One region of the Marinobacterium sp. xm-d-564 genome, then DNA from elsewhere that is predicted to be linked to it. Evidence: predicted binding sites of a transcription regulator. Region 1 holds the regulator's gene; the other holds the start of a gene.
The links. The regulator LexA, encoded in region 1, represses DNA repair genes until DNA is damaged. The targets are predictions, from matches to a motif close to TACTGTNTANNTANACAGTA.
Positions count from the first base shown of each region.

Region 2: the regulator LexA is predicted to act here: its motif matches at 2,261-2,280, upstream of ruvC (crossover junction endodeoxyribonuclease RuvC).

Region 1 covers NZ_WBYO01000002.1:226,437-231,309, reverse strand. Annotated here, with positions in the region: partial or broken gene XMD564_RS03410 (DEAD/DEAH box helicase) at 1-200, opposite strand, end outside; gene dinG (ATP-dependent DNA helicase DinG) at 225-2,342, opposite strand; gene lexA (transcriptional repressor LexA) at 2,494-3,105, shown strand; gene XMD564_RS03395 (SulA-like leucine-rich domain-containing protein) at 3,117-3,521, shown strand; gene XMD564_RS03390 (thioesterase family protein) at 3,651-4,118, shown strand; gene XMD564_RS03385 (DUF6586 family protein) at 4,121-4,630, opposite strand; gene topA (type I DNA topoisomerase) at 4,630-4,873, opposite strand, start outside.
Region 2 covers NZ_WBYO01000007.1:42,878-47,750, reverse strand. Annotated here, with positions in the region: gene ybgC (tol-pal system-associated acyl-CoA thioesterase) at 1-14, opposite strand, end outside; gene ruvB (Holliday junction branch migration DNA helicase RuvB) at 21-1,034, opposite strand; gene ruvA (Holliday junction branch migration protein RuvA) at 1,036-1,668, opposite strand; gene ruvC (crossover junction endodeoxyribonuclease RuvC) at 1,714-2,232, opposite strand; gene aspS (aspartate--tRNA ligase) at 2,481-4,244, opposite strand; gene XMD564_RS08435 (HIT domain-containing protein) at 4,483-4,873, opposite strand, start outside.

The DNA.
Region 1 (4,873 bases):
AATGAGTCTGGCAGATAGAAATCGTGGAAACGATCCTTACCCTCTTGAGGCTCTACAACAAACTGATCAAGGCTCCACTCTTGCGAGCGACGAGGTTTGTAGTCACGGCTTTTGCGGGGACGACGACGCTGAGTGCGACGGCGCTTATCATTTGAATCTTGGTTATCTTGTTGCTGTTCTGGGTTGGTATCTGTAGTCAAAATCGGGATCTCTCAATCAATAGATCATTCAAAATGGCGCGCAAAAGGAGGAAGCGCATCGATCAACTGCTGTCCATAACGACGTGTTACAACACGCCTATCAAGTAGGACAACTCGACCGGAATCATTCTCCGTACGCAGTAATCTGCCTGCCGCTTGAGTTAGTTTGATAGAGGCTGCGGGAACACTTATCTCCATGAAAGGGTTACCACCGCGGGCTTCTATCCACTCAGCCAAGGTCGCATCCACAGGATCATCTGGAACACTAAAAGGCAACTTGGTAATGATAACATCTTTTAGGTAGTGACCGGGTAGATCTACACCCTCTGCAAACGACGCCAAACCAAAAATAACACTGGGTTCGTCACGGTCGATTCTCGCTTTGTGCTCCACCAGCATCGCTTGCTTACTGAGTTCACCTTGAACCGTTAAACGCGATAGCAGTTTGGTATCCATTAACTCCTCGACTCGACGCATTTGGCGCCAAGAGGTGAACAGAACCAATACAGAGGTTAAATTGGGTAACTCTCGGTTAAGCCAATCGGTAATCTCTTCGGTATGAAGATCGGCTTTTGAAGGATCGAACTTCATTTTCGGGACATGCAATACGGCCTTGTTGGCATAGTCAAAAGGACTAGGCATTCGCAGTGCTGGCGTATCCAAAGGCAGACCCAATTGAGTAAAGAGGGAATCAAAACGCCCAAGAGCCGTTAGCGTTGCTGAGGTTAAAACCGCACCGTAACACTGACCCCAGAGCAGATCTTGAAGATGGTGTTGAGCGGAGACAGGTGCACTGTGAAGTTCAATATCGCGACCCGCTTCAGACTCATGACGAACCAACCATCTTGCAACTTTATCCTCTTCATTTTCAATATCTTGCGAGAAACTCCTACATAGCCACATCATCTTCTGGACACGGCTAAACTGGGTACTTAGCGGTGGCAACCAACGCTCCCCTACACCCTTATCGAGTGCAGACTTTTCATCTTCCATCGCCCCTTTAAGGGCATTAATAATCTTCTCTAACTGAGGATCTACCTGTGATAAAAACTGAGCCAATTCACGCGTTAGGCTAGCCAAACTGTCGGGCACCCTTCCTTGCGGGTAGCGCAACCTGCGCTCATCCACCGGGAGTAGTAAAAACTGTTCAGAGACTAGATCATCCAGACGCTGCAGATGCCCCTGAACCACATTGAGACTGGATTGAATACGACTGATTGGATCTTGCAAAACCAATGCAGAATCCGCTTCATCCAACAGCCCTTTTAACTGACGCTCCAGGGTTTTGAAGGCTTTTTCACTCGCTTTAACTCGCATAGAGAGCGCGAAATGGTTAGTCGCCTTATCACCCAGATGATGCGCCTCATCAAATATGTAGATTGAATCGGCCGGTTCAGGAAGAATCGCACCACCGCCTAACGCCAAGTCAGCCAGTACAAGATCGTGGTTGACCACCAAGAGATCGGTTGTCTCAATATCGGCCCTAGCACGATAAAACGGACAGGCGTTGAAATGCGCACAGCGACGATTGGTACACTGCATATGGTCTGAAGTAAGCGGCATCCAGGTCTCATCATCCAGGTTGCGCTCTAGCTCATCACGATCACCCTTCCAGCGACCACTGGCAAACTCATCCAACAGGCCGCTGTACTCTTTGATCTGCTCAGGGCCTAACACTTGGGCCATCTCATCTTCAAACAGGGCTGACTGTGAGAGATCCTGCTGATTACTAAGAAGAGACTCTAATCGACTAACACAGAGGTAGCGCCTACGCCCTTTGGCAATTTCGTACTTAAATTCAATACCGGCGTGCTCAGCCAACTCAGGAAGATCTTTAAGTAATAGCTGTTCCTGAAGCGCAACGGTAGCGGTCGAAATGATCAGCGTTTTACCTTTAGCCTGCGCTATTGGAAGTGCGGCCAGCAGGTAAGCGATGGTTTTACCGGTGCCCGTTCCGGCCTCTACGGCGACCAGATGATTTTCACCCAGACGCTGACCCGCATCGTCCGACAAGATACCACCCAACTGCCGTGCGACCGCTGCAATCATATGCTTTTGTGCATAACGAGCCTTTAAATCGCGAGCATTTAGGAATGCGCGATAAGCTGTCTGTATGGTGGTTTGGGTCTCTTTGTTAAGCACATCGCCTCCGAATTAGTTGGCCATCATACAAAAATACTGGATATACAAACAGAAAAAACTTGACGACATTTAAAATACTGTATAAAAATACAAATACTGAATAAACAGACAGTCATTTAAATTCCAATCAGTACTGTCATAGGGGGCGTTTATGAAGCTTACAAATCGTCAAGAAGAGGTGCTGGATTGCATCCGTCGCCATATTGATGAAACAGGATTTCCACCTACACGAGTCGATATCGCACGCGATCTAGGGTTTAAATCTGCAAATGCGGCAGAGGAGCACCTAAAGGCCTTAGCACGTAAAGGGGCCATTGAGATGATCCCTGGCACCTCTCGCGGTATCCGTATCGTCGGTGAAGAGGAGGAGCAAGAGGGCCTAGCGATCATCGGTCAAGTTGCTGCGGGTGAACCCATCCTCGCTGAACAACACATCGATGATTACTGCACCATCAGTTCAGACTTCTTTCGCCCAAGAGCAGACTACCTACTCCGTGTCCGCGGCATGAGTATGAAAGACATCGGCATTATGGATGGCGATCTTTTAGCAGTTCACCAAACACGTGAAGCACGTGAGGGTCAGATAGTCGTTGCTCGTGTCGGTGAAGATGTCACGGTAAAACGCTTCCACCGCGATGGTCACATGGTCTACTTGATAGCAGAGAACGAAGAGTTCGACCCGATTAAAGTTGATCTTCGTGAAGAGCAGTTAACCATCGAAGGCTTAGGTGTTGGCGTAATTCGTCAACAGAATGACTTTTAAAGGTAATAACCATGCTTGCTTACAATCAATTTGCACAGAATGATGCGGGTCTTAAACCACTGGTTATGACTGAGCTAGTTCAGCACACCTCAGAGGTAAATCTGAACACCATGCTTCTGCCGATGCTTGCCGCATTAAGTCAAAAAGAGAGCTGGCTGGTTATGTTAGAGCCGCCAAAATCATTAACTAAGCAGGTGCTAGCGGATGCAGGCGTCGACCTTAAAAAAGTCTGGATACTTCGTCGTGATAAGCGCCATGGTTTAGACAAACTGGCTCAGCGCGCACTGCAAGCGGGAACCTGCCACACCTTGATCTGCTGGCACAACGACCCTGCAGATGACGCGTTAGTCAGCCAACTGAAACGCACTCAGATCTCTAGCGAAACAGAGTGTCTATTGGTACGTAAAAAAATTTAGCCTCCCCCTTTGCTGCGTTGTAGCAAAGACCCCCATAGCCGCTCTTTGAGCGGCTTTTTTATTTAGCTTGAATCAGACCCAGAACCATCATAGGCTCAATAGAGGAGTACCACTTACAAGGAGAACAGTGTGGGATCGCACAAGCCAAATCAGCAGCCGTATCAGTTAACCGATTTCCCTATCCAAACATTCGATAAGATCCGTTATGCCGATACCGATCGTCAGGGCCACGTGAATAATGCCGCATTCAGTACCTACCTAGAGACGGGCCGTGTCGAATTTCTCTACGATCCAAAAGACCCACTAGCCAATGACAATTGCGAATTTGTCATTGCCAGTCTGCATTTGAACTTTCTAGGTGAGATCACTTGGCCAGGTCGTCTAGATATTGGCACCGGTGTAACTCGGGTGGGTACCAGCTCATTTGGACTCTACCAGGTGCTGTTCCAAGATGACGTCTGTGTCGCGACGGCAGAGACGACCATTGTTCAGATGGATGTGAGCAGTCGCAAATCAGCCCCACTTGGGGATGCGACAAGACACTATCTAAATGATCATCTCTTTGTGAAGGGTGTTGAAACGAAAGGAATGAACTGATTTTACCACTCTTGCGCGTTAGAGCGATGTCTTAGAATCATCGCTCGTAACTGCTCAAACCAACCCTGCAACTGAGTCTCCAGTTGCTCCTCAAGGCTTTGTTCTTTGGCCAAATCTATAATTGCTATGTCAGATTGGCTAGCGCTCTCTTGCGAGGGAGGTAGGGGTTTGTGAATGGCTTTGATGGCACTGATCAACTTAGACAACCAACTACTGGAATCCTGACAGAGCAGCTCCATCTCATCCAACTCACTGGAATGGATTCCCTGTTGCTTAAAAGCCTTGCTCAATTCAGAGGGTGTCGACTGGGTCAGCAGGACACGCTCACGTTCAGCCAACTCATTAAGATAGGCTTTTAAGGCACTGTCTAAATGAAACAGCGCAGCCTCTTGCAGGCCACGAAGCTTCATACGATTGTTCGATTCACCGGTCAACTCAGTGTTGATACCCACCAGCGCGTATTGTGCAAACGCGAGTGTCTGATTCACACGCTGGGAGTATAGGTCAGCCATTAACGCTTCTTAGCTTTGGCTGCTTCAACTTGCCACATACCATTGGTGAAGTAAGCTCTCCAACCAGTTGCCTTACCGTCAACTTCCGTCATAAGGTACTGCTCTTTGGTTTTGCGGCTGTAACGTATTTGAGCGGGGTTACCCTGCTCATCTTGCTGAGGCCCTTCCAGTAAGAAGTGATATTTAGGGTCAATCGCATTTTTATGTGGGATCAACTCTTTGACCAGAGGTGCACGGGTCTCA
Region 2 (4,873 bases), on a different contig from region 1:
CACTGAAACGCCATAATAAACTAGTTTCCTTCAGGCTTATCGACACCAAAGTATCGGTAAGCATGGTCGGTTAGCACCCGCCCTCTTGGCGTGCGCATGACAAAACCTTGCTGAATCAAATAGGGCTCGAGAACGTCTTCGATGGTGTCACGCTCTTCGCTAATGGCTGCCGCAAGACTGTCCACACCAACAGGACCACCACCAAACTTTTCTAGCATGGCGAGCAGCATTCGACGGTCCATGTGATCAAAACCATGTTGATCGACATTGAGCATATTCAATGCCAGATCAGCCATCTCTTCGGTGATACGCCCATCCCCTTTCACTTCAGAGAAGTCACGTGCACGGCGCAGGAGCCGGTTGGCAATACGAGGAGTACCGCGAGAACGACGTGCAATCTCGTGCGCACCACCCTCATCGATTTCAGAACCACTTAAACGTGCCGTTCGCATGACAATATTGGTCAGATCGGCAATCGAATAGAACTCTAACCGCTGCACAATACCGAAACGATCACGCAGTGGTGACGTCAATAAGCCGGCACGTGTCGTAGCACCGACTAACGTAAAGGGGGGCAGTTCCAGTTTGATCGATCGTGCAGCTGGGCCTTCACCGATCATGATATCGAGCTGGTAGTCCTCCATCGCGGGATAGAGTACCTCTTCGACACTGGCACTGAGTCGATGAATCTCGTCTATGAAGAGCACATCTCCCGGCTCAAGATTGGTCAGAAGAGCTGCAATATCACCCGCTTTCTCTAAAACAGGGCCAGAGGTGGTTTTAATTTCACTGCCCATCTCATTGGCAATAATATTGGCCAGTGTGGTTTTACCCAATCCTGGCGGGCCAAAGATCAGAGTATGATCCAGTGCTTCATTACGCTTGCGAGCGGCATGGATGAAGATCTCCATCTGCTCTCGAACTTGCGGCTGACCTTCATAGTCTTGAAGTGTCTTAGGGCGAACCGCGCGATCATGCACCTCTTCATTGGGTGTCTTAACCGGCGATATAAAACGATCAGGTTCAATCTGCATCTTAGCTTGCCACCATCATCTTAAGTGCCTGACGAATCAACGATTCTGTATCGGCCGTCTCACCCAATTCGGTGACCGCTTTTTCAATCGCCTTAGTTGCTTGCAGCGGTTTATAACCCAATGCGACCAGTGCCGTCTCTGCATCTGCTCTGTAATCGACGGTAGGCTTCGCATCCACGATGGGCATTGCAAAATCACTCAGTTCCGCTTCAACACGGGTCGGTAGCTCAAGTCGATCCAGCTTATCCTTCATCTCGATGATTAAACGCTCAGCGGTTTTTTTACCGACACCCGGCAGACGTACCAGGGCTGTACTGTCCTCATGCTGAACCGTTCGAATGAACTCTTGGACGGAGATACCCGAAAGAATGGTCAACGCCAACTTAGGCCCCACCCCATTCACCTTGATCAGGGTTCGAAACAGAGTGCGTTCGTTTTTGTCGGCAAATCCATAAAGAAGCTGTGCATCTTCACGCACAACGAAGTGTGTATACAGCGTTACAAAGGTGCCGACATCCGGCAATTTGTAGAAGGTATTCATGGACGCTTCCAGTTCATAACCGACACCGGAAACATCTATCAGCAACTCTGGAGGTGACTTCTCTACCAATTCACCTGTTAAACGACCTATCACAATCTGACCTCAATAAAGTAACGCATTGATATTATTCGAAAGCATCTACAATCTCCATCGCCCTTTTACTGAACGACGAGTTCCCGCTGTCGCTATTAAGCCTTGACGGGTATAGGCATGACAAAGTGCGATGGCCAACCCATCAGCCGCATCGATCTGTGGCAACCCCGGAAGTGACAAAATACGTTGCACCATCATCTGGACCTGCCCCTTATCCGCAGCGCCAGTTCCAGCTACTGCCTGCTTCACCAGGCGTGCCGCATATTCATGAACCTCTACGCCTCGATTGACGGCCGCTACGATAGCGGCCCCTCGTGCCTGCCCTAACTTAAGCGCAGAGTCAGCGTTACGAGACATAAAGACCTGCTCTATCGCACACTCTTGAGGCTGGTAGCGCTCAATCAGTTCAGAGACACCGCTAAAGACTTGGTTTAACTTATCAGGAAGGGTCGCATCTGCGATTTTGATACAACCACTGGCAACGTACTCAGCCTTATTACCCTGAGCATTGATGATGCCGTATCCGGTAATTCTTGAACCTGGGTCGATTCCCAATATCAGCATCGGTCGCCTGTCGTAGAGATTGTTTTAATGCTGTATATACTAACAGTAGTTTTGGTCGAGACCAATAGGTGCTTTGTAGAAGGATTGGAGCGTGATTTGAAGGTGGTGTCAGACCAGAGGTCAGACACCGGATCTTGCGTAGCTACAAGGTGCCAGGGTCTGACCTCTGGTCTGACCCAACTCTATCCGCCTATTTCAAGACACAAAAAAACCGGCTTACTGCCGGTTTTTTTTAATCAAACACTCGATTAAGGTGTTTTACGCAACTTGATGTTTAGGTCACGCAGTTGAGCCGCGCTCACTTCACCCGGTGCTTCAGTCATTGGACAAGCCGCTGACTGAGTTTTAGGGAAGGCGATCACTTCACGAATCGAAGTAGAACCCGTCATCAGCATAATCAGACGGTCAAGACCAAATGCCAGACCCGCGTGTGGTGGCGCACCAAACTTAAGCGCGTTCAATAGGAATCCAAACTTCTCGTCCGCCTCTTCATCACTGATACCCAGTACTTTGAAGACCGCTTTCTGCATCTCTTGATCGTGGATACGAACCGAACCACCACCAAGCTCACAACCGTTAAGAACCATGTCGTAGGCACGTGACAGCTGACCTTCAGGCTGAGCAATCAACTCTTCTGGTGAACAGCTCGGTGCTGTGAATGGGTGGTGAAGCGCTGTCATGCTGCCATCGGAGTTCTCTTCGAACATTGGGAAGTCGACAACCCATAGTGGCGCCCACTCACGCTCAAGCATGTTAAGGTCTTCACCCACTTTGATACGCAGCGCACCCAAGGCTTCGTTAACGATGTTGGCTTTATCCGCACCGAAGAAGACAAGATCACCATCTTTCGCTTCAAGGCGCTCCATAATCTGCAGCGCAATCTCTGCACCCAAGAACTTAACAATTGGAGACTGAAGGCCTTCAGCGCCAGCCGCTAGATCATTCACTTTGATCCACGCCAAACCTTTCGCACCGTAGATTGATACATACTTAGTGTACTCATCAATCTGCTTACGAGTCAGCTCAGAACCGCCCGGTACTTTAAGAGCCGCGACGCGACCTTTTGGATCCGTTGCTGGGCCAGCAAACACTTTAAAGTCGACACTTGCGACCAGATCTGCAACATCAACCAGCTCCATAGGAATGCGCAGATCTGGCTTATCAGAACCAAAACGCTGCATCGCCTCAGAGTATGGCATGTGCGGGAACTCGCCTAGATCGATGTTCAATTGATCTTTGAACAGGCCACGGATCATGTTTTCAGTGATTGCCATCACCTCGTGTTCATCAAGGAATGAGGTCTCGATATCGATCTGAGTGAACTCTGGCTGACGATCCGCACGCAAATCTTCGTCACGGAAACACTTAGCAATTTGGTAGTAGCGATCAAAGCCAGAGACCATAAGGAGCTGTTTAAATAGCTGTGGTGACTGAGGCAGTGCAAAGAAGCTACCTTCATGAGTACGGCTTGGAACTAGGTAGTCACGAGCACCCTCTGGGGTGGCACGAGTCAGGATCGGCGTTTCGATATCTAGGAAACCTTGATCTTCAAGGTAAGCACGAACCTGGTGAGTCACTTTAGAGCGGAAACGAAGCTTCTCTTGAATCTCTGGACGGCGGAGATCGACGTAGCGGTGACGAAGACGAACATCTTCACCCACTTGCTGGTGCTCATCCAACTGAAAAGGAGGAGTTTCAGCCTTGTTCAGGATGATCAGCTCTTTACCCAGCACCTCGATAGCACCCGTTGGCATATCCGGGTTGGTAGTACCCTCTGGCCGAGCACGAACAAGGCCTTTAACCTCAACTACGAACTCGTTACGGCAGCTATCCGCCAACGCGAAACTCTCTTCGCGATCTGGATCAAACACAACCTGTGTCAAACCCTCACGATCACGAAGATCTAGGAAGATTACGCCACCGTGGTCACGACGACGGTGCACCCAACCTGCCAGGGTAATTTCTTGTCCAATATGTTCTTCACGAAGATCGCCGCAATAGTGGCTGCGCATAACTCTGCTGTCCTATCTACTAAAACCCGCTGAAACGAGTATTAACTAAAATGGTTAGGCCTATGGCCGAAAGGCGGGAATTATACCTGAATTAACAGGCTATTACAGGGCAATTTTTGCTATTTCAAAGAGTATCTTGTGGTTTCTAGAGCGGATGACAGGCTGAAGGCCTGTCACCTTTGGGACGTCAAACTATCGACGAAGAGCGGTGACTGGTTTTCAACCTGTCAAACGCTGATTATACCGCTCTAAACTCAACCTCACCGGTTAACAAGGCATCCAAACGCTCTTTGACAGAGGCTAGTTCATCTGAGCTGTAAGGCCGTGCTGGCACTTTCCCCCAGACTGGTCCTGGCCAAGCAGGATCACTCTCTAACCGGGCGATAACATGTATATGCAATTGGGAAACCATGTTACCTAGATTCGCAACATTCATCTTTTTGGCCGCGAAGATATCGGATAACGCTTGAGCCAGTGCACTGGTCTCCAGCAGCATCTGCTGTTGATCCTCTGCACTGAGATGGTAGATCTCTGTCATACCCGCACGACGAGGTACAAGAATCAGCCAAGGATATTGGCTATCATTCATCAGCAAAACCGAAGAGAGCGGGAAATCACCCAACTTAATC